Regions from separate parts of the Streptococcus pasteurianus genome, predicted to be linked through region 2. Evidence: riboswitches for the same ligand, from Rfam matches in the RefSeq annotation. Region 2 holds a riboswitch; the other holds the start of a gene.
What was found. A riboswitch is a leader RNA that binds a small molecule or an ion and turns the genes downstream of it on or off. The one in region 2 is predicted to bind FMN.

Region 1: another riboswitch for FMN. It lies ahead of E8M05_RS08865 (ECF transporter S component); the one in region 2 lies ahead of ribD (bifunctional diaminohydroxyphosphoribosylaminopyrimidine deaminase/5-amino-6-(5-phosphoribosylamino)uracil reductase RibD).

What each region holds. Positions count from the first base shown of each region.
Region 1 covers NZ_CP039457.1:1,695,370-1,710,870, forward strand. Annotated here, with positions in the region: gene E8M05_RS08830 (ABC transporter ATP-binding protein) at 6-794, shown strand; gene E8M05_RS08835 (cation:proton antiporter) at 829-2,853, opposite strand; gene E8M05_RS08840 (hypothetical protein) at 2,903-3,157, opposite strand; gene E8M05_RS08845 (tRNA 5-(aminomethyl)-2-thiouridylate-methyltransferase MnmM) at 3,163-3,726, opposite strand; gene E8M05_RS08850 (tRNA modification radical SAM protein MnmL/YtqA) at 3,723-4,664, opposite strand; gene E8M05_RS08855 (phosphatase PAP2 family protein) at 4,787-5,443, opposite strand; gene E8M05_RS08860 (EamA family transporter) at 5,565-5,978, opposite strand; gene E8M05_RS08865 (ECF transporter S component) at 6,366-6,935, opposite strand; FMN riboswitch at 7,017-7,187, opposite strand; gene E8M05_RS08870 (tRNA (cytidine(34)-2'-O)-methyltransferase) at 7,283-7,828, opposite strand; gene E8M05_RS08875 (APC family permease) at 8,124-9,971, opposite strand; gene trkA (Trk system potassium transporter TrkA) at 10,174-11,523, shown strand; gene E8M05_RS08885 (TrkH family potassium uptake protein) at 11,527-12,966, shown strand; gene yidD (membrane protein insertion efficiency factor YidD) at 12,986-13,246, opposite strand; gene E8M05_RS08895 (pseudouridine synthase) at 13,246-13,971, opposite strand; gene scpB (SMC-Scp complex subunit ScpB) at 14,053-14,619, opposite strand; gene E8M05_RS08905 (segregation/condensation protein A) at 14,675-15,379, opposite strand; gene xerD (site-specific tyrosine recombinase XerD) at 15,379-15,501, opposite strand, start outside.
Region 2 covers NZ_CP039457.1:599,290-614,790, forward strand. Annotated here, with positions in the region: gene E8M05_RS03320 (O-methyltransferase) at 1-50, shown strand, start outside; gene E8M05_RS03325 (peptidyl-prolyl cis-trans isomerase) at 120-1,181, shown strand; gene alaS (alanine--tRNA ligase) at 1,539-4,157, shown strand; gene E8M05_RS03335 (hypothetical protein) at 4,203-4,391, shown strand; gene E8M05_RS03340 (carbon-nitrogen family hydrolase) at 4,543-5,325, shown strand; gene E8M05_RS03345 (pyridoxal phosphate-dependent aminotransferase) at 5,337-6,515, shown strand; gene argC (N-acetyl-gamma-glutamyl-phosphate reductase) at 6,628-7,650, shown strand; gene argJ (bifunctional ornithine acetyltransferase/N-acetylglutamate synthase) at 7,721-8,914, shown strand; gene argB (acetylglutamate kinase) at 8,928-9,662, shown strand; gene E8M05_RS03365 (acetylornithine transaminase) at 9,688-10,818, shown strand; gene E8M05_RS03370 (NAD(P)H-dependent oxidoreductase) at 10,917-11,474, shown strand; gene E8M05_RS03375 (helix-turn-helix transcriptional regulator) at 11,755-11,997, shown strand; gene E8M05_RS03380 (DUF3169 family protein) at 11,994-12,767, shown strand; FMN riboswitch at 12,821-13,070, shown strand; gene ribD (bifunctional diaminohydroxyphosphoribosylaminopyrimidine deaminase/5-amino-6-(5-phosphoribosylamino)uracil reductase RibD) at 13,288-14,343, shown strand; gene E8M05_RS03390 (riboflavin synthase) at 14,343-14,945, shown strand; gene E8M05_RS03395 (bifunctional 3,4-dihydroxy-2-butanone-4-phosphate synthase/GTP cyclohydrolase II) at 14,946-15,501, shown strand, end outside.

The DNA of each region.
Region 1 (15,501 bases), 1.1 Mb from region 2:
TCCAGATGTTACAAGTAAAACTAAAAAATGTCAGCTTAGAACGTCAACATAAATTATTATTAAAAAATCTTAACTGGGCAGTTAACAAGGGGGAACATTGGGCTATTTTAGGATTGAATGGTTCTGGTAAGACAACACTTTTAAAGCTTATCATGGCTGAATATTGGAAAACAGACGGTGAGGTGGAAGTCCTAGGAACACCATTTGGTGGTACTGATATTAGCGATATTCGTACCAAAATTGGTATCGTTGGCTCATTTATTGCTGAGCGACTTCCAGCAAATATGCTTGCCGAAAAAATCGTTTTGACTGGGAAATACAAATCAAGCATTCTTTACAAAGAATACGGTGAAAAAGAACTTGATGAAGCACGACAAATGTTGATTTCAATTGGTGGCGAACATCTGCTTGGACGTATTTATGCTAGTCTGTCACAAGGTGAAAAACAACTGCTCCTTATCGCACGTAGTTTAATGGAAAATCCTGAAATTTTGATTTTAGATGAGGCTACAAGTGGGCTTGATTTGTTTGCGCGTGAAAAACTATTGACACAGATTAAGCAAATCACAAGCCTTCCTAATGCTCCAACAATTCTCTACGTAACACACCATGCCGAAGAAATTACACGATCAATAACTCATGTCTTGTTGCTGAAAAAAGGAGAAATCATTGCCCAAGGTCCTAAAAATGATGTTTTGACTGAGGACATTTTAACCGATTTCTATGACCAAACCGTCTCAATCATCCCACTAGGCGACGAACGCATTTACATCAAACCTGAATTTAAATCATAACAGTAAAACCCCTAGGACATTTTTGTTCTAGGGGTCATTTTATAATAAAGTAATTATATGGTAGTGTTCCATAGTCATCTTTTAACGAATAACTTTCGAGTTTATTGACATTGCGGCGTAGGAAGGTTGCGTAGCTTGATGTAATGTCTCCACGCATTTCATATTCAGCAATCACTTTACGCTCAAGATAATACCCTCGCAACATTTCATCAATATTATCAGGTTTCATATGAGCAATGACACGTTCAACAAAGACGCCCGATTCAATGATATTAGCTTCTTGTAGGCGTGACCTTTGAAGAAAGCCAATCAGCTCAGAATTATAAATGCCTTCCAAATCTTGTAACCCTTCTAACACCAGCTCCGTATTGCTTAAATAAAGCTCTGTCAAGCGGTCACGGTTATCTTCTGTCAATTTAATTTCGCGTGATTTTCCAGAAAGAAAGTGACGGATAGTCGGCCAAAAACTAAGGCTTTCACGAACTAAGCGACGAATCACTCGCATGCTAATCGTGAAGAAATAACTAAACGTTGAAATAAAACCGCGATTAATCTGACGTTCCAAATTTTGCAAATAACGTTGATACAAACGGTATTCAACTAATTCTATTTTGCCTTCTGAAAAAGCATGCTCTAAACCATCGCTTTCAATTCCAAGAATCATCAAGCGCAAGTAAGCCAATTCTTTTTTGACAATAGTCGGCTCTTGTTCCAAAATTAAGTGCTCAATACGCCCATTGTAATTATCAATGGCTGCATAAAGTGGACCTTTGTTCTTGACTTCTTTTAAATCTTGCTCCAATGTCTTAACCACTTCATTTAAAATAGCAATTTGAGTGACATAATCGGTAGTATCAGTATCATCAGAGTTTTGTGCCAAGTGTGGTAAAACAAATACTCCAATTAGAAAACTTAACAAAGTCACCGCTGCTACAGTAAATAAAATCAAGCTATAGGCGTAACTTTCAAACTGCGGCAATAGCAAAATTGTCGCGATTGATACCGTCCCTTTCACACCAGAAAAAGTTAACAGTAAAACCTCCCTCAATAGTGATTTACTGAAACGTTTTTCTTTACGATAATGGAGAATATAATAAAGCCCAACCATGACAAATCGAACTAAAAAGAGCAAAGCTGTCACGATTAACACAATCGCCGCAAGACGATAATTATTAACCAAAGGATTGGTCAAAGCAGGCTCAACAATACGTGTCAATTCATAGCCAAAAACGATAAAGACAAAGCCATTTAAGATGAAGCTGACCGTCTCCCAAATAATCTGGCTGACACGGTCCACCTCAGCATCAAATAAGCGAATTCGTTTGAAGCGACTGGCTTGTGATAATCCAGCAATCACGACAGCAATGATACCCGATACACCAAAAAGACTGGCAACAAAGTATGACACAATCGGCAATGATAATTCCAATAAGAGAGCCCCTGTCACATCAGCGACGTCAATTTTTTCAAGAAAAGCCATGACTCCTCGATTTAACAAGGCAAAAAATAGCCCGACCAACATTCCACCAATAATTGCCCAAAACAGACTAAAGCTCGCAGTAAGCAAAGAAAAGGCTCCAGTAGTCAAAGCCGTCACAGCAAATTGGAAAGAAATCAAACCGCTGGCATCATTCAAAAGCCCTTCTATTGTCAAAATGGATTCGACTCGCTTTGGAAATTTAAACCGTTTTGCAATTGATAAAAACGCAACGGCATCTGTCGGAGCAAGCGCTGCTCCCAAGGCAAAACTAGCAGCCAAGGGGACATCAACAGGCAATAACTTACCAGTCACATAACCAACTGTCAGCATTGTTATCAAAACAGTTGGCAAAATCAGATAAGCCACAATCGACTTGTATTTGACAAAGGTCGTCACATCACTTTCTTGCCCCTCTCTAAAATTAAGCGGTGCAATTACCAAAGCCAGAAATAGCTCTGAATCTAAAGTGAGTGTCGTCTCTTTTGCTAAAACACCCACCAAAATTCCCAAAACAATTTGGATAAAAGGTAAAGGCAATTTAGGATAAAGACGATTAATGACGTTGGAAACAATAAGCATTAATAAAAATGCTATAACAAGGATAGAACTCTCGATAAACCATCACTCCTTATCGTTGTTTTTGGCGGCAATAAACAGTAAAACGTTCTTTTTGCTTGGCAATTTTTTGATCAATAGCCGTAACATCTTTACGATCACGAAGTCGTACGCAACGTTCTTTTTCAAGACTAGCTAACTTTTTCTTAATTGTCAAGATTTTCTCTGCATCTTCTTCTGACAACTTGGCACACGGTTTAGTGTTTGCGTCATCTAAATATTTTTGATGCATTTGATGTAATTTTTCACGAACCGCTACGGTTTGCATAATGCTTAACTCTCTTTCGACTGTTTTAATTTTTCAATCATCACTAAAAATGGTGGTTGATTAATTTGGTTTAAAGGTTGATACAGCATGGCGGTAAAAAGCCTTTGGTCTAGCTGATTGACATATTCTAGCACAGCATCTTTTTCCATGTCGCCACCCTCATGTCCATAGTAAATCATGATAGCTAAGCGACCACCAACCTCAAGCTTTTCTAAAATTTTCTCCACAGCAATCAAGGTTGTGTCAGGTTTAGTGATAACCGTTTTATCAGCACTTGGCAAATACCCTAAATTGAAAATAGCTGCGCGAATTGGTTGATTCACATAATGGTCAATATGTTGATGCCCATCCAAAATTAAATGAGCGTTGTGAATTTCTTGTTTTTCTAAACGTTCTTTCGTGCTTTGCAAAGCTTGTTCTTGCACATCAAAGGCATAAACCTCTTTAGCATGTTGGGCAAGAAAAGCTGTGTCATTGCCATTTCCCATGGTCGCATCAACTGCGATAGCTTGTTCATCCAAAACTTCTGCTAAAAAATCATGAGATAAATGCAAAGGACGTTTTATCATAACACGACCTCCTTATTTTCTAGCTTACACCCTTGATAAGAACCACGGCGTTCCATTTCTTGATCAATGGCATTTAAGACTTCCCATTTTTTAAGACTCCACATTGGACCAATGAGCATATCGCGCGGAGCGTCACCTGTAATACGATGAATAATGATATTTTTAGGAATAATCTCCAGTTGGTCACAGATGATATTAACATATTCTTCCATACCCAGCAATTTTAAACGCCCTTCATGGTAATCACGTTGCATTTTCGTACTTGTCATCAAATGCAATAAATGAAGCTTAATCCCGTCAATTTCATTATCTGTCACACAACGTCTGACATTTTCAATCATCATGTCATGCGTTTCGCCAGGCAGACCATTAATCAAATGTGAAACAATCTCAACTTTTGGCGCTAACTGACGCAAGCGTTTAACCGTTTCAACGTAAAGGTCATAAGTATGCGCGCGATTGATGATTTTGGATGTTTCATCATAAGTTGTTTGCAAACCAAGCTCAACCGTTACATGCATACGCTCAGAAAGCGCAGCAATATAAGCAATCGTCTCATCTGGCAGGCAGTCTGGACGCGTACCAATATTGATACCAACCACCCCAGGTTCATTAATGGCTTGCTCATAACGCTCACGAATGACATCTACGGTATCATGCGTATTTGTGAAATTTTGAAAATAAACCAAGTATTTCTTAACATCTGGCCATTTGCGGTGCATGAAATCAATTTCTTTGTAAAATTGGTCACGAATTGGTGCATCAGGAGCAACAATCGCATCTCCTGAACCAGATACAGTGCAAAATGTACAGCCTCCATGTGCGACCGTACCATCTCGATTTGGACAATCAAAGCCCGCATCGATAGGAACTTTAAAAATCTTCTCCCCAAAAATCTGACGATAATAATCATTTAAAGTATTATAACGCTTTTTCATAGCTTATATTATAACACTTTCCCAAAAACAAACAAACTCTTATCACTTGTCGTAAGCGTATTCTTAGCTATAAAAGAAACTGGGATGACCCCAGTTTCTTTTATTCTCTCATTCTAATTTTTTCACTCTTGTTTTCCTTGAAAGCGCCATTCAAAGCGTTTTTTGTCATAAAATGGATAGGTTGCGGCTACGATAGTAAATGCTAGTAACCAGCCTCCCAAAATATCAGACGGATAATGAACCCCTAAGTAAATTCTTGAAAGTGCTGTTGTCAAAGCAATAACCACAACTAAAACTTGTAAGCAACGTTTAAGTATCATCTTGGTTAAGTGTTGTTCCATAATCACAACCAAACTCAAAGCAACGACCATGGTTGCCGCACAATGCCAACTAGGAAATGATGGTCCCATTGGCTTTGGAATAAAGTACTGGATACTTGGGCGCGGACGATTGTAAAGGTATTTAAAACCTGTTGAAAAAATACCCATTAACACTAAATTTCCAGCTAGCAAAATAGCCTCTGCTTTCCACTTTTTCCAGAAATAAAATACAAAAGCAATGGCAAAGACATAAACAAAGATAAAAACTTCGTGTCCAAAATTCGTTACGATTTTAAAGAAAGTTGTCGCATTGGCAGGAAGGTCGCCACGAACACTTGTTTGAATGCTTGAGTCAATTCCAGCCAAAGTCTCAGGAAAGAATTTGACCAAATAGCCTAACATCATAAAAATGACAAGGAAAAATGAAGCTCCTACAAAATAATTTTGTTTATGTTTCATATTACAATACCTTTTCTATCAAAATGTCGTAAGTCTATTATACCTTAGTTAGTTTTCAAATCCCAGATAAATCCTCGAAAAATCTGTGGCAAAATTGTAGGAATTTATCATTCTAAACAGTTTACAAAATCATCAAAAGGCTTCCAGCCACAATCAGCAAACACCCAAGCATTGACTTTAAAGTTAGCTGTTCATTTAGAAAAATGAAGGCTAAAATCAAGGTGATGACAACACTTAATTTATCTATCGAAGCTACTTTTGAAGCGTCGCCCATTTGTAAAGCGCGATAATAAAATAACCAAGAAACACCAGTAGCAAGCCCAGACAATATCAAAAACAACCAACTTTTTCGGCTAATATCACCAATACCACTCTGAGCATTTGTGATAAAGACTATTCCCCAAGCCATGAAAACCACGACAACTGTTCTGATAGCTGTCGCTAAATTTGAATTGACACCACTTATCCCAATCTTAGCTAAGATAGATGTTAACGCAGCAAATACTGCCGATAAAATCGCAAATAAAACCCACATCTATTTTCCCTCATTCCACTTAAACTATAACATTTTTGAGCGTAAAGCAAAAGCCAACACATTGTTGGCTTTTAGAGTATAGACAAACCACTTTTAATCCAAAATAGGTTACAAATAATTATTTTCTCTGTTTATTTTAGAATTATTTGCGAATTTTGCTCCCAACAAAACAATACTTTGTACCGCTTAAACAATCTGGAAGATTGTTTAAGGTTGCAGATAAGAGAAATGACGTCTCGGAAGTTTTAAGAATTCCTTGGTTTCCTCTAACAGTCCACTGGACTGTTAAACTTGCCGACAGCTCAAAGCATCCAGTGGATGGTTTGAGGTCTAAGTCTAGAAATTGAAAAGCAAGAAACCTAGGGGAAGTATTAAAAATTTTTCAACTTAATCTATTTTTAAAATTGGTTTAAGACAACTATATAAAATAAAGAATGTCACCGAAAAGATAATCCCTTCAATGAGGTTAAATGGAATGACCATGGCAAAGAGATAGTTTCCCAAACCTAAAATAGCAGAAATATCAAAATTCGCAAATTTGGCATAAAGTGGCACAGCGTAAACATAATTCAGCATAAACATTACCACAGTTAAGCCAAGCGTTCCCACGACTGATGCCAGTATGTAATTTTTCAAGCTTGGTTTTTGGTTCCAAAGAATAGCTAGCGCTACTACAAAAACACCTAGAGCAAGGACATTCATTGGCAAACCAATAATCGTTGAAATACCACCGTTATTTAGCAAAAGCTTTAGCAGAGTACGAAGAATTAAAATTCCCAAAGCACTCTTCAAATCAAACATCACAAGCCCAACTAAAACAGGCAAAACTGAAAAATCAAACTGTAAAAAACTAGCTGATGGAATCAGTGGAAACTGAAGATACATCAGCAAAAAAGAAAGTGTAGATAAAATCGCAATATGAGCGATTTTACGCGTATTAGTCATTGTTTCAGGCATAAAAAAGTTCCTCCAATTTTCTCAAATTGAAAGAAGGCGTTCGAGTATATGGTAGCACAACAAAAACAGCATAGCCAAACTCTTAGTCTTCTCCCATCCAGACTATACTGTCGGTTCTGGAATCGCACCAGATCAGCTGCCCTGCAGCTCGCGGACTTAAATCACTCTCGTTCTCTTACCAAACTAAGTTGTTGAAAATTTTCAGCAATTATTACCGCCGGTCGGGAATTACACCCTGCCCTGAAGACAATTCTAGAATAGCAAAAAAACAGCATTCATGCAATATTTTTCGCACAAAAACCTTGCCATTATCAAAAAAACAGCCATTTTGACTGCTTTCATATGAATTATTTTAATTTATCGTGTGCGTAAGTATGACTTAATTCTAAATTCGGAAAAGCTTGCTGACGAAGAGCTTCATAAACAATCATACAAACAGTATTTGATAAGTTTAGGCTACGAACGTGTTCATCATTCATCGGAATGCGAAGAGCTTTTTCAGGATTAGCTCGCATAAATTCTTCTGGCAAACCTTTATCTTCACGCCCAAAAAGAAAATAATGGTGCTTCCCGTCGTTATAATTTTCATCAGAATACACTTTGTTGGCAAATTTACTAATCAAATGAACCTCACCATCGCATTTTTCCATAAATTCATCCAAACTATCATAAAATGTCACATCAAGTTTTTCCCAATAATCCAACCCCGCGCGTTTCATTTTACGGTCATCAATTGGGAATCCCATTGGACGAATAATGTGCAAAGGAGCGTTTGTCGCAGCGCAAGTTCTGGCAATATTTCCTGTATTTTGTGGAATTTGTGGTTGAAAAAGAACAATATGATTCGTCGCTTTATTCGGTTCTTCGTGATAGTCAAGCTCTTCAATATTCATAACTTACCCTTTCATTTCGACATAAAAATAAACCACACTGCTCGGAGTCAAGCTCAGCAAACAATGTGGTTGGCGGCGATTCATTAACTTAAATCATAACAGGTTTGATTTAAACTAACGAATTCTTGATATTTATTATAACACTTTAATACCTAAAGTCAACGCATTTGACATGATTTTGTGATGTTTTTGCGTATTTTTTCAAGATTTTTTGACTCTTTTCCTAAAAATAACGGTTTCAATACTTTTTATTTCATTTTTTTAAAAAAACCCTGAAATTCAGGGCTTTATGTATTTATTTTTTCAAATGATAAGAATACGTTGCGATGATAATATCTTCATACCAGCGTAGGCGAGCACGCAAGCGTAAGCTCATTTGGTTGTGAAGAATATTTTGCCAACTGTGTTTTGGAATGAATTTTGGAATAATTACCGTCATGGTATGGTTGTTTTTCTTAGCTTCCCGATTCATTTTTTGAACGAATGACATTGTTGGTTTCACAACATCACGGTAGTTTGATTCGATATTGACAAACGTTACGTCTGGGAAATAGGTTTTAAATTCTTGTTCAATTTCCAAATCTTTTTCACGGGTTTCTAACGTTGAAACATGCATAGCAACAACGGTTTGACCGATACTTTTGGCGTAATTAATGGCACGAATACTTGCTTGTGTGATATTCCCAACTAAAATCAAAACCGTATTGCCGTCGTAATGAATATTTTTGACATCGTCTGTTAAACGTAACTGCATGGCAACATTATTATAATGGCTCTTAATTGAATAAAATAGAATCATCAAGACCACAATAATTGGGAAGAATGGCCAGATTTCACCGATTCTAAAAATCAATAAAATCAAGATAATCAGATAACAAATGATTGCTCCTAAAATATTAGCAAGCGAATGTTTCAAATACCCTTTACCAAATTTGCGTTTCCAATGGATGACCATACCAGTTTGTGAAAGAGCAAATGGAATAAAAACACCAATTGTATAAAGTGGGATAAGACGTTCTGTTGATCCATTGAAAATACAGAGCAAAACAATTGCTCCGCCTGCCAAGGTAATAATTCCATTAGAATAGCCTAAACGGGCTCCTTTTTCCATGAAAAGATGTGGCATGTATTTATTTTTAGCCATGTTGAAAGATAACATTGGAAAGGCTGAAAAACCAGTATTAGCAGCTACGGCTAAGATAAGTGCTGTTGACAACTGGAAAATATAGAAAAGTGCGTTTCCAATTGCTGAATCTCCAAAGACCTTTTGAGCAATTTGCGCCAAAACAGTCACATGTGCTGTTGGCAAAATGCCCAACCAATAGTTTAAGAAAGTGATACCTGCAAACATAACACCTAAAATGATTGACATGATAGCAAGCGTACCAGCAGCATTTTTTTCTTTAGGCTTTTTGAAAAATGGCACCGCATTTGAAATAGCTTCAACACCAGTAAGGGAAGCCGAACCGCTTGTGAAAGCTCTTAGTAAAAGAATCAACGACACCCCAGGAACAACTTTGCCAACATGTGCTGTTGCACTATAAGCAAGGTGCCCCGTTGCAATTTGAATGCCTCCGTAGCCAATTAAGAAAAGGATGCTGACAATGAAAAGGTAAACTGGAATCATCAGCGAGGTCGCTGATTCACGCAAACCACGCAAATTCATAAACATCAAAATTAGAACCAATACAATAGAAATTTCCAGATTAAATTCTTTAATAGCAGGAAAAGCTGATGTAATTGCATCGGCACCAGATGCTACGGATACTGCTACCGTCAACATGTAATCAACCAAAAGACTACCACCAGCTATCAAGCCCATGCTTGGCGATAGATTTTCAGTCGAAACCATATATGCTCCGCCACCTTTTGGATAGGCGTGAATAACTTGTTGGTAAGAAATTGTCAAACTAGCTAACAATACCAAAACCAATAATCCAATCGGTAGAGACCACCAAATAGCTGCCGCAGAAATCGTTGTTAAAACTAAGATAACTTGTTCTGGTCCATAGGCAATAGACGAAAGAGCATCACTCGATAACATCGCTAACGCTTGTGATTTAGACAATAAATGTTCTTCATCATACTCGCCAGCTGATTTTAATGGATTACCAATAAAAACATTTCTTAACTTTTCAAGCATTGAAATTCTCCCTAAAATTAGATAACGATTTATTATAATTCTCCCCTTCTCATTTAGCAAGTATTTTGTAAAAATGTTATATAATTTTAACAATCATTGTTAGCTTTGATAAATCAAGCTTAATCCCTTGTCAGCAGTTAGAATGGCTAGTATTTTTAGGAAAAATAGAGTAATATAGATACGATACATTTCGGAGGTTAAAATGAAAATAATTGTTGTCGGCGGAGGTAAGGTTGGTACCGCACTTTGTCGCTCTCTTGTTGAAGAAAAACACAATGTCGTCTTAATTGAAGAAAAAGAAGCTGTTTTAAAAAATATTACCAAACGTCACGATATTATGGGAATCGTTGGTAATGGTGCTAACTTTAAAATCCTTGAGCAAGCTGATGTTGCTAACTGCGATATCTTTATTGCTCTGACTGATAAAGACGAAGTTAATATGATTTCAGCTGTTCTTGCCAAACAAATGGGCGCTAAAGAAACGGTTGTCCGTGTTCGTAATCCAGAATACTCAAATACTTATTTCAAAGATAAGAATTTTCTTGGCTTTTCTTTGGTGGTCAATCCAGAATTGTTAACTGCACGTTATATTGCTAATACTGTTGACTTTCCAAATGCCCTTTCTGTTGAGCACTTTGTCAATGGACGTGTCATGCTGATGGAATTTGTGATTTCTGATGGCAGTAAACTTTGCCACATGAGTTTAAGCCAGTTCCGTAAAAAATTCGGCAACATAGTTATCTGTGCTATCGAACGTCGTGGAAAATTAATCATTCCTGATGGGGATGCAACACTACAAACTGCTGATAAGATTTTCGTTACAGGAAATCGTATTGACATGATTCTTTTCCACAATTCTGTAAAAACCAAATCTATCAAAAACATGATGATTATTGGTGCTGGACGAATTGCATACTACTTGCTCAACATCCTTAAGAACACTAAGATGAATCTTAAGGTCATTGAAAATAATCCTGAGCAAGCTCAGATGTTCAGCCAAGACTTTCCAAACGTCCATGTCGTTCAAGGTGACGGTACAGCCAAGAGTGTACTCCTAGAAGAATGTGTAGAAAACTTTGATGCGGTCGCAACACTAACTGGGGTAGATGAAGAAAACATCATCACTTCCATGTTCCTTGAAACACTTGGCGTACGAAAAAATATCACCAAAGTCAACCGTACTAGCTTGCTTGAAATTATCGACACTAGCCAATTTTCAAGTATTATCACACCAAAAAGTATTGCGGTTGATAGCATGATGCACTTCATTCGTGGTCGTGTGAATGCCCAAGACTCAAACCTTGATGCCATGCACCACGTTGCTAATGGTCGTATCGAGACCTTACAATTTGAAATTCGTGAAAATAATAAAATGGCAGGCAAGAGTCTCTCATCACTGAAATTCAAAGAAAATATTCTGATTGCTGCGATTATCCGCAAAGGTAAAACCATTTATCCAACTGGTGAGGATGTCTTTGAAGTTGGTGATAAGATTGTCGTCGTAACCTTCTTGAAAAACATCACGCGCATCTATGATTTGTTAGCGAGGTAAGTTATGAATAAAAGTATGGTTCGTTACCTCCTTTCAAAACTGCTCTTGATTGAAGCCTCTTTGATGTTGATACCTGTGATTGTGGCTTTCATTTATCATGAAGATATACGCGTGATTAACAGCCTGGTCATCACGATTGGAATGCTTGTCATCATTGGACTTCTTGGAGTTGCTTTCAAGCCAAAAAATTACCATGTTTACACCAAAGAGGGACTCTTAATTGTTGCTCTATGTTGGATACTTTGGTCATTCTTTGGAGCGCTGCCGTTTGTACTTTCAGGACAAATTCCAAGTATCATTGATGCTTTCTTTGAAATGGTTTCTGGATTTACCACAACTGGTGCCACTATTGTACCTGATGTTGCCGTACTATCACACTCACTACTCTTCTGGCGAAGTTTCGCCCACCTTATCGGTGGTATGGGGGTATTGGTGTTTGCACTAGCCATTATGGAAAATAGTAAAAATAGCCACTTAGAAGTTATGCGTGCTGAGGTACCTGGTCCTGTCTTTGGTAAAGTGGTTTCTAAGTTGAAAGAAACAGCGCAAATCCTTTATGTCATTTACCTCAGCATGTTTGCTATTTTAGTAGTTATTTTAATGGTAGCTGGCATGCCTGCCTTTGACAGTGTCATCACAGCAATGGGCTGTGCTGGTACTGGTGGTTTTGGAGTCTATAATGATTCGATTGCTCATTACAACAGTTCACTAATCACAAATATTGTCTCAATTGCTGTACTCCTTTTTGGGATTAACTTTAACCTGTACTACTTCTTATTACTTCGCAAGTTTAAAGCATTCTTTAAAGACGAAGAACTAAGAACTTATATTGGGATTGTTATGATTGCAACAGCCCTAATCTGGTTGAATGTTAGTGGCCTTTATCCAAGTACTGGAAAAGCTTTGGAAAATTCATTATTTGAAGTGGCTAACGTCATGACAACAACAGGATTTGGAGTGACCGATTTGACCGTTTGGCCTTTGTTTGCTCAGGTTATCCTGCTCTTTCTCATGTTTGTCGGTGGATCTGCTGGATCAACCGCTGGTGGGATTAAGGTCATGCGTACGCTTATTCTAACTAAAATCGCAAGAAATCAAGTGCTCTCAACCCTTTATCCACACCGTATCATGACTATTCATATCAACGAGCAACCACTTGATAAGGAAATTCAACACGGTGTCCTTAAGTATTTGACGCTTTATGTTTTCTTACTTCTAGGATTGACCTTGATGTTATCGCTTGATAATAATAACTTTATGGTTGTTGTCAGCGCAGCAACATCAACCTTTAACAACATCGGACCAATGCTCGGCACAAGCCAAACCTTTGCCATCTTTAGTCCATTTTCAAAATTACTCATGTCATTTGCCATGATTGCAGGACGCTTGGAAATTTACCCAATGCTGCTCCTCTTCATTCCAAAAACATGGTCTAAATATTAATACACAAAAAGAGGAAAGCTTAGCTTTCCTCTTTCTTTTTACGATAATCTTTATTGCGTCGAAGCGTAAAATAATCAGGCACTGGATCATCCCCACCTTCTACAAAGGGATGGCAACGCAAAATCCTTGCCACTCCCATAATGACACCCTTTAGCCCATGCTTTTCAATCGCCACAATCATGTAATACGAACAGCTTGGTCGATAGCGACATGATGGAGGGGTAATGGGGGAAATCCGTTTTTGATACCATTTAACAAGCGCAATAAGAAGTTTTTTTATCATTTTTGTTTGTTAACAGCTAAATTATGTAACTGGCTGATTTCTTTTTTACTCAAACGACGTGATTCACCTGGGCGAAGTCCTGATAGATCCAAAGTTCCAAAGTTCGTACGAGACAATTTATCTACCAAAAGTCCAACTGATTCGAACATTTTCTTAACTTGGTGATTGCGTCCTTCATGAATGGTTAATTCAACCACTGAACGATTTTTCTCAGGATCTACCTTAATGATATTGTAGCGAGCTGGTTTTGTCTTTTTGCCATCGATAACAACACCACGTGTCAATGGACGAAGATTTTCTTTTGTCGCAAGTCCTTTAACACGAGCTAAGTAGACTTTGTCAATTTCATTACGTGGGTGAATCATTTCATCTGTGAAATCACCATCATTTGTCAAAATCAAAAGTCCAGTGGTATCCCAGTCCAAACGTCCAACAGGGTAGATACGTTCTGTAACATTTGGTAGCAAGTCAACAACCGTTTTACGGCCTTTGTCATCTGATACACTTGAAATCACACCACGAGGTTTATTAAGAAGGTAATAAACTTTTTCTTCGTTATAGATTGGTGTCCCTTCAACTTCAACAACATCACCAGCTTTAACCGTTGTAGCTAGTTCTGTAACAACTTTACCGTTGATGGTTACCAAACCTCTTTTAATCAAATCTTCAGCTTTACGACGGCTGGCAATTCCCGCATGGGCAATGTATTTATTAATTCTCATTCTCTTTCCTTTACTACATGCTATAAAATACCAATTGATTTTATTGTTATTTTACAGTATTTCATTATTTTTAGCGACTGTCTAACCTTCTTCAGGCAAGCCAGAATTATCAAAAAGGGTCATTTCCTCATCAACCAACTCAATATTAGAAACGTCGATTAATTCACTCAAGTCATTAATGCCCATGAAATCCAAGAAATAATCAGTTGTCACATATAGATTTGGACGACCAATAACTTCTTTTTTCCCTGCTTCTGTGATCAGTCCTAAAGCCATCAATTTGCTAATAGCGCTGCTTGAATTCACCCCACGAATATCATCAACTTCAATACGTGTAATAGGTTGTTTATAAGCAATAATGGACAAAACTTCTAAACTCGCACGTGATAAACTTTGGTTGACAGGTGCTTTAGCAAACTCTCGTAGTAAGCCAGCAAAGATTTCCTTCGTTACAATTTTATAATTACCTGCGGTTTCAATCAGACAGAGGCTTGATGTCTCATCTACTTCATATTTTTGGGCTAATTTTTCCAATTGTTGTTGGAGAGCTGTCGGTGTTAAATTAACCATACTAGCCAAATGTCGCAAGCTCAATCCCTCTTCACCTGCCACAAAAAGGAGGGCTTCAATCTGAGCTAAATAGTTCATGTAACTTCCTTTCTTAATCTTCTTTTGCTAAATGCCTTCTACAAGATTTGACAGCTTAGCTAACACTTCGTAAAACAATGTCACCAAAATTTTTTTCTTGTTCAACCTCAACTTCGTGAACTTTGATTAATTCCAAGGTTGCCAAAAAAATGGTAATCATTTCAGGAAGTGTCTGGCATTCACGAAAAACGGTTGTCAGCACTAGTTTTTTTGTCGCATTAAGACGTTCCACAATGATTGTCATCATGTCCTCAATGCGATAATCATCACGTTCGATAACTGTATTGCTATTTTTTAATTCTTTTTGTTTTTCAGCCATGACATGCGAAAACGATAAGAACAAATCCATGACCGTCTTATCGTGTGTTAACACAGCATCTTCAAAAATTAATTCTTGCTTTGGTTTTGAATAAAATTTAGCACGTTCGTCGTGCTGCGCTGACAGTTCCTCACTAATCGCTTTAAAGCGGCGATATTCCTCAATTTGGGTCAGCAATTCTTGTTCAGGGTCATTTTCTTCTGGCTCTGCCTCGACAACTTTTGGCAAAAGCTTACGGCTTTTAATCAACATCAGCTGACTTGCCATAACCATATATTCACCAGCCACTTCCAATTTCATGGCTTGCAAGGTTGAAATATAAGCCAAATATTGCTCAATAACTTCTACAATCGGCACATCATAAATATCCATTTGGTACTTTGAAACCAAATGCAAAAGCAAATCAAGAGGACCTTCAAAATCTTTTAACTTAATATCCATTATTTATAAAATTTCTCTAAAGTCACTGGACTTTTAAGGCCCAGATTACGACTAACCTCCAATATTGATTTACCTGCTGCTTTTTGATGCAAAATGTACTGCTTGCGAATTGCCTGCGCAGA
Region 2 (15,501 bases):
GCGACGGATTATTGATGATTCGTAAAAATACAGCAGATATATCACTGTAAAATTAAGCAATATTTAAGTTATTGTGATATACTAGTGGAGTTAAAGACAAATTAAGGAGTTTAATAACAATGGCCAACAAAGAAAAATCAGGGTTTAAGAAAGTTATCCAAAGTAAAGCTTTCAAAGGTGTTTCAATTGCAGTAGCTTCAGCTCTTATCGGTGCAGGTGTAACTTACCTTGCTACTAACAGCAATTCAGAAACAAAAGCTCTTGTTACCATGAAAGGTGATACTATCACAGTATCAGACTTCTACAGTGCTGCAAAAAGTTCAAAATCTTCACAACAAACAATGTTGAACTTGATTTTGTCACGTGTCTTTGAAGACCAATATGGAAGCAAAGTTTCAGATAAAGAAGTGACTGAAGCTTACAATAAAACTGCTTCATCATATGGTTCATCATTCTCAAGTGCACTTCAAGCTGCTGGTTTGACAACAGATACTTACAAGCAACAAATTCGCACATCAATGTTAGTGGAATATGCTGTTAAAGAAGCTGCCAAAGATAAATTGACAACTAAAAACTACAAAGAAGCTTACAAAGATTACACCCCTGATACAACAGCTACAGTTATTGCTTTGAGCAACGAAGACAAAGCTAACTCAGTTCACGATCAAGCAACTGCGGATGGCGCTGATTTTGATAAAATCGCTAAAGAAAACACAATAGCTAAGAAAACTGAATACACATTTGACTCAGCAGATACAAAACTTCCAACAGATGTTATGGATGCTGCATTCAAACAAAATGAAGGTTCAGTTTCAGATGTTATCAAAGTAATGAATTCTTCAACATATTCATACACATACTACATCGTTAAGACAACTAAGAAAACAGATAAAAACTCTGATTGGAAGACATACAAAAAACGCTTGAAGAAAGCTATCATGGCTAAATATCAAAACGACACAAACTTCCAAAATCAAGTTATTGCTAAAGCTCTTGATAAAGCTAACGTGAAGATTAAAGATAACACCTTTGCAAGTATTCTTTCACAATATGCAACAAGCTCATCATCAAGTTCTTCAGCTTCATCATCAAAAGCTTCATCAACTTCTTCTGAAGCAAGCTCATCAAGTTCAACAGAAGAATCATCAACAACTGAATCATCTACAGATTCAGCTGAATAAGCTACTTGACCAGAAGCTTAAAATACAGTACAATTAAAAAGATTGAGAATCGTTTTTAAAAATTCAGATTCAGAAAAGTGGCGGTTGCTGCGAGCCATGGATGAAGTTAAAAATGTGCTACTCATGTTTTCTAATTGTCAATATTGGTAACCGAGTTACCAGGGTCAAATGCAAGAAAAAACAATTTAAGAGATAAATGAAGAATGACAGGTTCATTGAAAAGAGGTGGTACCGTGGCTAACGTCACCCTCTATGAGATGGACTTGCCGTTTTTTGTATCCTTAATGGCATAAAAGATGATTTCAATCTATGGCAAGCGTTGTAACATCGCTTAGTAACAAGAAAAGGAAAGATAAAATGAAACAATTGACTAGTGCGCAAGTGCGCCAAATGTGGCTAGACTTCTGGAAATCAAAAGGTCACTCTGTTGAACCTTCTGCAAACTTGGTTCCTGTAAACGACCCAACTTTGTTGTGGATCAACTCAGGTGTTGCCACACTTAAAAAATACTTTGATGGTTCAGTAATTCCAGAAAACCCACGTATCACTAATGCTCAAAAAGCTATCCGTACAAATGACATCGAAAACGTTGGTAAAACAGCTCGTCACCATACAATGTTTGAAATGTTGGGTAACTTCTCTGTTGGTGATTACTTCCGTGATGAAGCAATCACTTGGGGATTTGAATTATTGACAAGTCCAGAATGGTTTGACTTCCCTAAAGATAAACTTTACATGACTTACTACCCAGATGATAAAGACACTTACAACCGTTGGATTTCACTTGGTGTTGAACCAAGTCACTTGATTCCAATCGAAGACAACTTCTGGGAAATTGGTGCTGGACCTTCAGGACCAGATACTGAAATCTTCTTTGACCGTGGTGAAGACTTTGACCCAGACCACGTTGGTATCAAACTTCTTGCTGAAGATATCGAAAACGATCGTTACATCGAAATCTGGAACATCGTGTTGTCACAATTTAACGCTGATCCAGCTGTTCCACGTTCAGAATACAAAGAATTGCCACACAAAAACATTGATACGGGTGCCGGTTTGGAACGTTTGGTTGCGGTTATGCAAGGGGCTAAAACAAACTTTGAAACTGACCTCTTCATGCCAATCATTCGTGAAATCGAAAAATTATCTGGTAAAACTTATGATCCAGATGGCGACAACATGAGCTTTAAAGTTATCGCTGACCACATACGTTCACTTTCATTTGCTATCGGTGATGGTGCTCTTCCTGGTAACGAAGGTCGTGGATATGTGCTTCGTCGTTTGCTTCGTCGCGCAGTTATGCACGGTCGTCGCCTTGGTATCAACGAAACATTCTTGTATAAATTGGTTCCAACTGTTGGTAAAATCATGGAATCATACTACCCAGAAGTGCTTGAAAAACGTGAATTTATCGAAAAAATCGTTCGTCGTGAAGAAGAAACATTCGCACGTACAATCGATGCTGGTTCAAACATGCTTGACCAATTGTTGGCTGATTTGAAAGCAGCTGGTAAAGACACTGTTGAAGGTAAAGATATCTTCAAATTGTATGATACATATGGATTCCCAGTTGAATTGACTGAAGAATTGGCTGAAGACAAAGGCTTCAAGATTGACCACGCTGGCTTTGAAGCTGCTATGAAAGAACAACAAGAACGTGCGCGTGCAAGCGTCGTTAAAGGTGGTTCAATGGGTATGCAAAGCGAAACATTGTCAAGCATTACTGAAGAATCAGTCTTTAGCTACACTGAAGAAGTTCTTGATTCTACATTGTCAGTTATTATCGCTGATAACGAACGTACTGAAGCTGTTTCAGAAGGTCAAGTATTGCTTGTCTTTGCGAAAACTCCATTCTACGCTGAAATGGGTGGACAAGTAGCTGACCACGGTGTTATTAAAAATGATAAAGGTGACATCGTTGCTCGCGTGACAGATGTTCAAAAAGCTCCAAATGGTCAAGCTCTTCACACAGTTGATGTTCTCGCAAGCTTGTCAGTTGGTACGACATACACACTTGAAATTGATAGCAAACGTCGTCACAGTGTTATCAAAAACCACACAGCTACTCACTTGCTTCACGCTGCACTTCACCACGTTATCGGTGAACACGCTACTCAGGCTGGTTCTCTTAACGAAGAAGGATTCTTGCGCTTTGACTTCACTCACTTTGAAGCAGTAACTGCTGATGAATTGCGTCAAATCGAAGAAGAAGTTAACCAACAAATCTGGAATGCTATTCCAGTTAAGACTGTTGAAACTGACATTGATACTGCTAAATCAATGGGTGCTATGGCCTTGTTCGGTGAAAAATACGGTAAAAACGTACGTGTTGTAACAATCGGCGATTACTCAATTGAACTTTGTGGTGGTACACACGTTTCAAATACAGCTGAAATCGGAATCTTCAAGATTGTTAAAGAAGAAGGTATCGGTTCAGGAACTCGTCGTATCCTTGCTGTAACTGGTAAAGAAGCCTTTGAAGCATACCGTCAAGAAGAAGAAGACCTTAAAGCAATTGCTGAAACTCTTAAAGTGCCTCAATTGAAAGAAGTTACTAAGAAAGTAGTAAGCTTGCAAGAACAATTGCACAAATTGCAAAAAGAAAATGCTGAATTGAAAGAAAAAGCAGCAGCAGCACAAGCTGGTGACGTTTTCAAAGATGTTAAAGAAGCAAACGGTCTTCGCTTTGTCACTAGCCAAGTAACTGTTTCTGATGCAGGTGCCCTTCGTACATTTGCTGACAACTGGAAACAAAAAGACTATTCTGACGTTCTTGTCTTGGCAGCAGCTATTGGCGAAAAAGTCAATGTCCTTGTAGCAAGCAAATCAAAAGATGTTCATGCTGGTAACTTGATTAAAGTTTTGGCACCAATCGTATCAGGTCGTGGTGGTGGTAAACCAGACATGGCCATGGCCGGTGGTTCAGATGCTGCTAAAATCGCAGACCTTTTTGCAGCAGTAGCAGAAAATCTGTAACATCCGTTAGGCAGTCTTTGACTGATAAAGGAGTTGTTTTGTCAGATGAAATCTAAAAACACACTTTTGAAATTAGCTATCGCTTTTATCGGCATAACGCTGCTGATTCTTGCTTACATTATTATTGTAGATGCTCTGCAAGGTCATGTTGATTGGGTAACCTTACTAGTCGCTTTAGCAGAAGGCAGCCTCCTCAGCAGTCTGATAAAAATGTTACAAGATAGCGGAAAATAAACATAAGCCCACCTAAAAAGGTGGGTTTTTTAGTTATAGTTTTTAACTATCGAGTCTATTTAAAATAACTATTTTACGAGGGATTTTTAGACTGTTATAATAGTCACTAAGATTTCAGAATATTTTCACAGAAGATAGAATTGAGGGAAAAATGAAAGTTTCACTTATTCAGATGGCTATCCGTGAAGCGGATCCTGAGCAAAATAGAAAGAAAGTATTGGAGTTATTGGAAAAAGCGGTGCATGATGCGCCAGATGTGATTGTTCTTCCTGAGATGTGGAATACTGGCTATGCCTTGAAACAGCTGGCAGATATTGCTGATGTTAATGGGAAAGAAACGATAACGGATTTAGGAAATTTTGCTAAGAAGTACCATGTTAATTTGGTGGCTGGTTCGGTCGCAACGGCAAAAGAGAATCACTTTTTTAATACGACCTATGTGTTTAATCGAGAGGGGCAAGTGATTGCTGATTATGATAAGGTGCATTTGTTTGGTTTAATGGTAGAAGATGAGTACCTGCAAGCAGGCAATAAAGAAAGTGTCTTTGAACTAGATGATGTCAAAGCAGCTAGTGTGATTTGTTATGACATTCGTTTTCCAGAATGGGTGAGAACCTTGATGTCTAGCGGTGCTAAGGTTTTATTTGTAGTAGCTGAATGGCCCAAAGAACGTGTAGAGCAATGGGAGATTTTATTGCGAGCGCGTGCGGTTGAAAATCAAGCCTTTGTCGTGGCTGTCAATCGGGTTGGCGATGGCATTTCAGACCATTTTTCTGGGCATTCTCTGGTGATTGACCCATTGGGGAAAATCGTTTTACAAGTGCCAGATAATCAAGAGGGAATTTTTACGGCTGAACTTGATTTGACAGAAGTTGAAAAAAATCGAGGTCACATTCCAGTTTTTGCTGACCGCAAGCCAGATTTGTATCATTAGGAGGAATTAAGGTGTTTTCACAATCAAAGATTTTACAAGAATTGCCAGAACAGTTTTTTGCTAGTCTTGTCGCAAAAGTTAATGCCAAAGTGGCAGAAGGCTATGATGTCATCAATCTTGGACAGGGCAATCCAGATCAGCCAACTTATGATTACATTGTTGATGCTTTAGTTGAATCAGCCAAAAATCCTGCTTCTCATAAATACTCGCAATTTCGTGGAAATAGTAATTTTAAAGCGGCAGCCAGTCAATTTTATAAGGACAATTATCATGTAAATCTTGATAGCGAAAAGGAAATTTGTGTCCTTGGTGGCGCAAAGATTGGCTTGGTAGAATTTCCTCTGGCGACAATGAATCCTGATGAATTGCTCTTGTTGCCAGACCCAGGTTATCCAGATTATCTCTCAAGTGTGTCGCTTGGAAAAATCAACTATGAGACATTTCCGTTAAAAGCTGAAAATAATTTCTTACCAGACTTGCAAGCTATTCCTGAAGAAATAGCTAAACGTGCGAAATTCATCTATGTTAATTATCCTAATAATCCGACAGGTGCGGTTGCAACTGCAGCGTTTTACGAAGAACTCGTCGCTTGGGCTAAAAAATACGAGGTTGGGGTAGTTAGCGATTTTGCTTATGGTGCCTTAGGGGCAGACGGTTATGAGAATCCAAGCTTTTTGTCAACACCTGGAGCTAAAGATGTCGGCATTGAGTTATACACTTTTTCTAAGACCTTTAATATGGCAGGGTGGCGTTTGGCATTTGCGGCAGGAAATGAACAATTGATTGAAGCGCTTAATTTGCTACAAGACCACCTTTTTGTAAGTATCTTCCCTGCTATTCAAGATGCGGGAGCAGTAGCTCTTTTAGATGAAAAAGCAAAAGCAGCAATCGCAGGGTTAAATCAGAAATACAACGAGCGTCGCCATGCTTTTGTTCAAGCAGCAGAAAAAATTGGTTGGCATGCTTTTGAGTCAAAAGGGTCATTCTATGCTTGGATGCCCGTACCAGAAGGGGATGACAGCGAAAGCTTTGCAGATTTGCTATTAAATGAAGCTCATGTTGCTGTCGCACCAGGAAAAGGTTTTGGAGAACAAGGAGACGGATACGTCAGAATCGGCTTGCTCGTCGAACCAGACCGCCTTGTCGAAGCCGTCGAGCGAATTAACAAACTGAAATTATTTGAAAAATAGTGAAAGCATAAGTGAAAATTTATGCTTTTTTTGTTTTTTATGCAAAAAACACTTGACTTATGAATAAATATACTATAAAATTGAATACATATTTATTCAAGGAGTGTATATTATGAAGGTGTCAATTGTTGGTATCACTGGATATAGTGGTCTCGAATTAGTTAAATTATTGAATAATCATAAAAATGTTACGATTGCTTCGATTCATGCAACTAAGGAAATCGGCCGACGATTGTCAGAATTATACCCTTACCTTGTTGGTGTTTGTGACTTAGTTATTGAGGCATTTAATGCTCAAGAAATCATGGAAAAATCAGATTTGGTTTTCTTTGCGACACCAAGTGGGGTGGCTAGCCAGTTAGCGCAGCCATTTGTTGAAACTGATTTCCCAGTGATTGATTTGTCGGGAGACCATCGTTTGCCAGCTGATTCTTATGAAAAATGGTATAAAAAAACACCAGCTAGTGATGATGTGTTGAATAAATTTACATATGCTTTGGCAGAATTTACAGATGTCCAAGGTAAGAAATTCATTTCAAACCCTGGTTGCTATGCGACAGCAACAGAATTAGCCTTGATTCCATTGCTAAAAGCTGGTGTGGCTGAAGAAGATTCTATCATCGTTGATGCAAAAAGTGGTTTGACGGGGGCTGGTAAAGCTTTATCAGAATCAAGTCACTTTGTCAATGTGCATGATAACTACGTGACTTACAAATTAAACCGTCATCAGCATATTCCTGAAATTGTGCAGGAATTGCAATTATTTAGCAAGAAGTTACACCACATTCAGTTTTCAACGTCATTGTTGCCAGTTAACCGTGGGATTATGGCGACTTCTTATGTTAAATTGAAAAAACCATTGAGCGAAGCGGAATTATACGCCATTTACAAGGATGCTTACAAGGACAAACCTTTTGTTCGCATCCAAGATGATTTGCCAGAATTGCACAATGTTATCGGTTCAAACTTTACAGATATTGGTTTTGTTTACAATGATGTCACAAATGTGCTGACGGTCGTATCTGTTATCGATAATTTGATTAAAGGCGCTGCTGGTCAAGCCGTGCAAAATCTGAATTTGATGAATGGTTGGAACGAAACAGAAGGTTTGTTGATTTCACCGAATTATTTATAGAAATAGAAAGGAAGTAGCACAGAAGGTTATTGGGAAGTATGAGTTCCTTACGTGTTACAGGTATAAGAAGATGAAAGTGATTGAAGGAAATGTTGCGAGCCCTCTTGGTTTTTCGGCAGACGGTTTGCATGCAGGATTTAAGAAAAGAAAACTTGATTTTGGTTGGATTGTTTCAGAAGTTCCCGCTAGTGTAGCAGGTGTTTACACGACAAATAAAGTCATTGCTGCGCCATTGATTGTGACACGAAATTCCATTAAAAAAGCGCAAAAGATGAAAGCAATCGTTGTGAATTCAGGAGTGGCAAATTCTTGTACGGGCGTGCAAGGAATGGAAGATGCCTATACTATGCAAAAATGGACAGCTGAAAAATTAGGCGTTGAGCCTGATTTGGTCGGTATTGCTTCAACGGGTGTTATTGGTGATTTGTTGCCAATGGATACTCTTAAAACTGGGCTTTCTAAGCTTGTTGTTAATGGTAATTCTGATGATTTCTCGAAAGCTATCTTAACAACAGATACTATGGTTAAAACCGTTGCTGTCACAGAAAAATTTGGTCGTGATGAAGTGACCATGGCTGGTGTAGCGAAGGGTTCAGGAATGATTCATCCAAATATGGCAACCATGCTTGCTTTTATCACTTGTGATGCGAATATTTCAAGTGAGACCTTGCAGCTTGCGCTAAGCCAAAATGTTGAAACAACATTTAACCAAATTACGGTTGACGGTGATACATCAACAAATGACATGGTCTTAGTGTTATCAAATGGTTGTACATTGAATGAAGAAATCTTGCCAGATACACCAGAATTTGATAAATTCTCAGCAATGCTTAATTACGTCATGCAAGAATTGGCTAAGAAAATCGCCAAAGACGGTGAGGGTGCAAGCAAACTCATTGAAGTCAATGTCAAGAATGCACCTAATGCCCTTGATGCCCGTATGATGGCAAAAAGTGTCGTTGGTTCAAGTCTTGTTAAAACAGCGATTTTTGGAGAGGACCCTAACTGGGGACGTATTTTAGCAGCGGTTGGCTATGCAGGTGTTGATGTTCCAGTTGACAACATTGACATTTACCTCGGCGACATTCCTGTTATGCTAAAATCAAGCCCAGTTGACTTTGAAGTTGAGGAAATGCAAGACATCATGCACGAGGATGAGATTACGATTACGGTTGATTTGCATTCTGGTGAAGCAGTAGGAAAAGCTTGGGGCTGTGATTTATCGTACGACTACGTGAAAATTAATGCCCTTTATCGCACATAAAGAGAAGAAACATATGGAAAATATTATTGTGATTAAAATCGGAGGTGTTGCTAGTCAGCACCTTTCGCAAGACTTTATTAATCAAATCAAAAAATGGAAAGAAGCAGGCAAGCAGTTGGTTATCGTTCATGGTGGGGGCTTTGCGATTAACAAATTAATGGAAGAAGAGCACGTGCCTGTTAAGAAAATCAACGGTCTGCGTGTGACGAGCCAATCTGACATGAAGCTTGTTAGCTATGCCTTGTTAAATATCGTTGGAGAAAATTTGGTTAAAAAACTTAACCAGTCGTCTATTGATAGCATTCAACTCTTGTCTGATATTGAAAAAGTCGTTCAGGCTGATTTCTTAGACCAAGAAACTTACGGTTATGTTGGCAATGTTTCACAAATTCAGACGGAAATCTTGGAAAAAATGTTGGCGAATCAAATGTTACCTGTCCTTGCCTCAATTGGCTATTCTAAAGATGGTGATATGCTAAATATCAATGCGGATTATCTTGCAACAGCTGTTGCCGTTGCCCTCGGTGCTGAAAAATTAGTCTTGATGACTGATGTTAAAGGTGTTTTGGAAAATGGTGCGGTGCTCGATAGCCTTTCTTCGACAGAATTTCAAGATAAGATTGACCAAGGAATGATCACAGGAGGCATGATTCCTAAGATTGAATCAGCGGTAAATACCGTTTTAGCAGGTGTTGGTGAGGTATTGATTGGCGACAATCTGGTAACAGGAACTTCAATCATCTGCTAACTCTAGCATGAAAGGGAAGATAACAATGACAAAATTATTTCAAAATTATAAACGCGCAGCCGTTGAATTTGTCAAGGCAGAAGGAAATTACCTTTTTGACCAAGACGGCAAGAAATACCTTGATTTTTCAACAGGAATCGGTGTGACAAATCTTGGTTTTCACCCAGAAGTAAAAGCTGCCTTACAAAAACAAGCTGAAGAAATCTGGCACACACCAAACTTGTACCTTAATTCTTTGCAAGAAGAAGTGGCAGACAAGTTGATTGGGAATAAAGATTATCTTGCTTTCTTTGCCAATAGTGGTGCTGAAGCCAATGAAGCTGCTATTAAAATTGCACGTAAGGCGACTGGCAAGCAAGAAATCATTGCTTTTGTTAATTCTTTTCATGGTCGTACTTTTGGGTCAATGTCCGCAACTGGGCAAGACAAAATTAAAACTGGTTTTGGTGATGGCGTGCCACATTTTAGCTATGCGATTTACAATGATTTAGATAGCGTGAAAAGCTTGGTAACCGATGATACTGCCGCGATTATGTTGGAATTGGTTCAAGGGGAATCAGGTGTTCGTCCAGCTGACAAAGGTTTTGTGACAGCATTAAGCGCATTTTGCCAAGAAATAGGTATTTTGCTGATTGTTGATGAGGTGCAAACTGGTATGGGACGTACTGGTAAATTGTTCTCATTTGAACATTATGGCATTGAGCCTGATATTTTCACTTTGGCAAAAGGTCTTGGAAATGGTGTACCAGTCGGTGCCATGTTAGCCAAGGAAAAACTTGGTTTTGCTTTCTCTTACGGTAGCCATGGTTCAACCTTTGGTGGTAATAAACTTGTCATGTCAGTAGCCTCAAGCGTACTCGATATTATGTTGGCTGACGGTTTCTTGCCACAAGCGTTTGACAATGGAAATTACTTGCAAGCTGAATTGAAGAAAGCTTTGGCTGGCAATGCAAAAGTGACTGATGTTCGTGGTCTTGGTTACATGATTGGGATTGAAACGACTGAAAATCTTGCCGAATTGGTCGAAAAAGCACGTGATAAAGGCTTGATTGTCTTGACAGCAGGAACAAATGTTATTCGTCTCTTGCCACCATTGACCTTGACGAAGGAAGAAATAGACCAAGGCGTAGCCATTTTGGCAGAGGTTTTTGCGTAAAAGCTAGGGAAGTTGGGCAAGTTTGTCTCAACTTCTTTTTAAGTTGACAAATTGGTTGAAAATGTATATAATTTTCTGAAAATATGAGAGGTAAAAATATGTCAAAAAATATTTTAATTGTTGCAGGGCATCCCGATTTGAAAAATGATTCTTTAGCCAATAAAACGATTTTGGAAGAAGTGAAGAAAGCTTTGCCAGAGGTGGAATTGGACATCTTGAGTGATTTGTATCCTGATTATCAGATTGATGTGGCAGCAGAGCAGGATAAATTGCGAGAGGCTGATGTGATTATTTTCCAATACCCATTGTACTGGTATATGACGCCGTCTTTGCTTAATAAATGGATTGAAAGGGTCTTTGTTCACGGCTTTTCACATGGTTCAACTGGTGATGCTTTGAAAGGAAAATATTTGGTGGCATCTTTGACAACTGGAGCAGGAGAAGCGGCTTATAGCGCAGAAGCAGGCACGACGATTGATGACCTTTTGGCACCAATTCGTTTGACAGCGAAATTAACACAGTTAAACTATGCAGGTCACATTGTCACACATGGTGTTTCTTACTCACTTCGAGAGGACGCTAACAAAGCACAAGAAATGGTTGTAAAATCACAAGGACATGCCCAAAAATTGGTGGCGTTGGTGAATGGTTTGTAAAAAATATTGATATTTTAGGAGCTCAGATTATTTAATCTGAGTTTTTATTTGACAAGAATTATATACTATTTGACAAATATTTTTTCATTTTTGACAAAGATGCTTGTCAAAAATAAAAAACGATGTTATAATCAAATCAACAAAAGGGAGGAGATTATATGTCGGATAAAAATTGGTTTCTTATTTTTCTTGCTATTTTTGGTGCTTATTTAACATCAGAAGCACCAAATCCTAGGAGGAAGGAATTGTTAAAAAACAATTTCTAAAAAGGAAGCAACTTTTGTTAGTTACTAGAATGGAGGGTATTTTGGTCTTAAAAAATCGTCTTAAAGAATTGCGGGCGCGTGATGGGTTAAATCAAACTCAACTAGCCAAATTAGCTAAGGTTTCTAGGCAAACGATCAGTCTCCTAGAACGCAATGAATACACGCCATCGGTGATTATCGCTCTGCGCATTGCACACATATTCAACGAACCTGTCGAAAATGTTTTTAGTCTTGATGAAGAGGGAGAAGAAGAATGAAAAAAACAAAAAGATTAACAATTGCACAACGTATCTTAACGTGGTTTGGAATCTTCGTAGTTAGTGCGCTTGCAGGTGGGCTTATTGTTATTGGTTATTTTGGTGTTGATTTTGGCGATAATGTGTTAACGTTTAATTATGATACTTTTATGGCTTTGGCTTATGGGATTACTGCTATTTCAATTATTGTTACATTATGGTTTATGTATCAAGCAAACCATTACCATAATCGTTATGAAAGCATGGGTGATGATGCTGATGAAGATGATAGTTATGAGGTTTATCGCAAGACATTTAAAAATTTAGAGTTTGCAACAATTTTCTACAATGTCTCAGTAGCGTTAATTCTCCTTTCAATATTTGGTGATGTTTACGGTTTCCATGATAGGATTGTTAGCGGTGCTGCCCTTAATCTTACAGCATATGTAAAAGATATCATTTTCCTAGCTCTGCTAATTATTTTTCAAGTGATGATATTTAAATTAACTCAGAAAATTCGTCACTATAAATTATCAACTTTTCCGACAATTAAAGAAGTAAAGGAATTTGCTTATTCTTATGATGAAGGGGAGCTTCAAGCAAATTATGAACAAGCATTCTTGATTGTTTTTAATCTTAATCAGTATTTACCATTTGTTTATATTGTGTTGTGTGTGTTAGCAACACTTAGCTCAGTTGATGTCACTTCAGGTTTGGTCGTAACGACAGCAATCTATCTCTATATCAATCTTGCGAACATTCGCTTTGTTAATAAATATTTCAGAAAATAAGAAAAATGATTGACAGCGTTTTTAAATCGTGCTAATCTAAAAAAGAATTGAATAGTTTTCTTCGGGGTGGGGTGTGATTCCCGACCGACGGTGATTCTTTGTCGTTGATTGCTATTTGCTTTTATTCGTTGTTGACGCCTCTTGCCTAACACCAGTTATGTCTGCAAGGTGTCGCCTAGACTAAAAGCAAATCATCAATCAACTTTGTTTGATAATCAAATGAGCAAAGATAAGTCCGTGAGCGCAAGCTGATCTGGTGCGATTCCAGAACCGACAGTATAGTCTGGATGGGAGAAGAAATTGATAGAGTGTCAAAGGGCAAGGCTCTTGCTTTTTGGAATACTTTTTTAGTTGTCTTTGATTGCCTCGTAGTGTATTGCTACGAGGTTTTTGATTACAATTATTGTTTTTTGGTGTTGCTTGATGCAATGGTAAAAATGAATTATCCCGATGAAATTGCTTTGGCTAAGGTCGCTAAGCTTGTTTTCATTGGGATTTTTTTGCTAGAAAGGAGGCTTTTATGCACGAAAACTATATGGCACAGGCAATTGCAGCAGCTAAACAAGGCTTTAGGCAGATTTATACCAATCCCTTAGTTGGTGCGGTTATCGTTAAAAATGGTCGTGTGATTGCTCGTGGTGCGCATTTGCAGTATGGTCACGAGCATGCTGAGAAAAATGCGATTTTGCATTGTGAAGTCCCTGAAGAACTAGCCAATTCAACTCTTTATGTGACTCTGGAACCTTGTCATCATACTGGGAAGCAGCCGCCTTGTACGCAGGCGATTGTTGAAGCAGGCATTAAAAAGGTTGTTGTTGGACAGCTTGACCCCAATCCTTTGGTTGCTGGAAAAGGTTTAGAATTCTTGAAAAGTCAAGGAATTGAGGTTGTCACACAAGTTTTGGAAAATGAGGCACGCGCACTTAATCCGCATTATAATTTTTACCATGAATACAAGCGCCCTTACGTGGTTTTGAAACAAGCGGTGAGTTTGGATGGGAAAATTGCGGTGCTTGGCAAACGAACTGCCTTGACCAATGATGAAACCAACCGTTTTGTTCATGATGAGCGAGATGATTACCAAGCCATTTTGGTTGGTGCTGACACAGTTTTGATTGATAACCCACAATTATTGGGCGCTGGGACGAGTTTGTATCCGCCAGTACGCGTGATTTTGGACGAAACAGGGCGCATTTTTGACAAACGAGAGCTACAAATTTTTAAAAATCAATCAGCGCCAGTTTACATTTTTAGTAGGCGACAAGTTGCGAATTTGCCTGCGCATATCACGGTTATAGCCTTATCTAATTTTTCCATTGCTAACATTTTGCAGGCGCTTTATGAGAAAAAGATTCAGTCTGTTTATGTCGAGGGCGGAGCGCAGGTTCATGATGCATTTTTAGCGAGCGATTTATGGGATGAGCTCATTTCTTACGTGACCCCTAAGGTGATTGGTGGCAATGGCAGAGCTGCTATGGCAAGTTCTCGTCAGGTTGAACAAGTTTACGATTTGCAGGATTTTTCAGTTCAAACAATTGGCACTAATCTACGTTTGTCAGTCAAAAGGAGGTTGTGATGTTTACAGGATTAATTCAAGAACAAGGGCGTATCAGCCGAATCGTCAAACAGCAACACAGTATCAAATTAACTTGCAAAGCTTCACGAAAATTATTAGCGGATTACAAAGTCGGTGATAGTATGGCAATCAATGGGGTTTGTCTGACTTGTGTGGCTAAAGCAGGTGATACGTTTACGGTGGATATTATGCCAGAGACTTTTAAGCGCACTATTTTTTCAGAATGTCGTATCGGTGATTTGGTGAATCTTGAGCTGGCTATGGCTGCTAATGCACGTTTTGAAGGGCACCTTGTGACGGGGCACGTTGATAGTGTCGCAACTCTCATCCAAAAACACAGCGATGAAAATGCTATCGTGCTCAGCTTTGCTATTTCCCAAAAACTCGCAGGGCAAATCGTGGGGCAGGGCTCAATCGCAGTCAATGGGGTTAGTCTGACGGTGGTGTCGGTGACGTCTGGGCAATTTAGCGTGTCGCTGATTCCGCATACGGCGAAAGAAACTAACTTGGCTCGACTCAAAAAAGGCGATAAGGTCAATATCGAGACGGATATTTTAGCCAAATACATGCAAGCACAAGTTACAAAAATGGGAGGACAATAAATGTTTAAGGATGTCGAAAAAGCTCTTGCTGATTTGAAAGCAGGAAAATTAATCGTGGTGGTTGATGATGATGACCGCGAAGCAGAAGGGGATTTGGTTGGTTTAGCCGAATTGGCTAGCGCTGACAATGTGAACTTTATGACCAAGCACGCGCGTGGTTTGATTTGTGCGCCAGTAGCTAAAAGCATTGCTGAGCGTTTGGAACTTGTTCCTATGTCAGCAGAAAATACTGATGCGCATGGCACCGCCTTTACTATCAGCGTGGACCATAAAGAAACCTCAACAGGTATTTCAGCCTTTGACCGTGCTAAGACCATTCAAACTTTGGCTGCTAAGGCTAGTAAAGCTAGTGATTTTCACCGACCTGGGCATATGTTTCCTTTGGTTGGACGAAGCGGCGGTGTTTTGCAACGGCGTGGGCATACAGAAGCTAGTCTTGATTTAGCACGTTTGGCTGGTAGCACAGAAGCAGCTTATATTTGCGAAATTTTAAAAGATGATGGCACCATGGCACGAAAAGCTGATTTGCACGCTTATGCTGAAAAATGGCATTTGA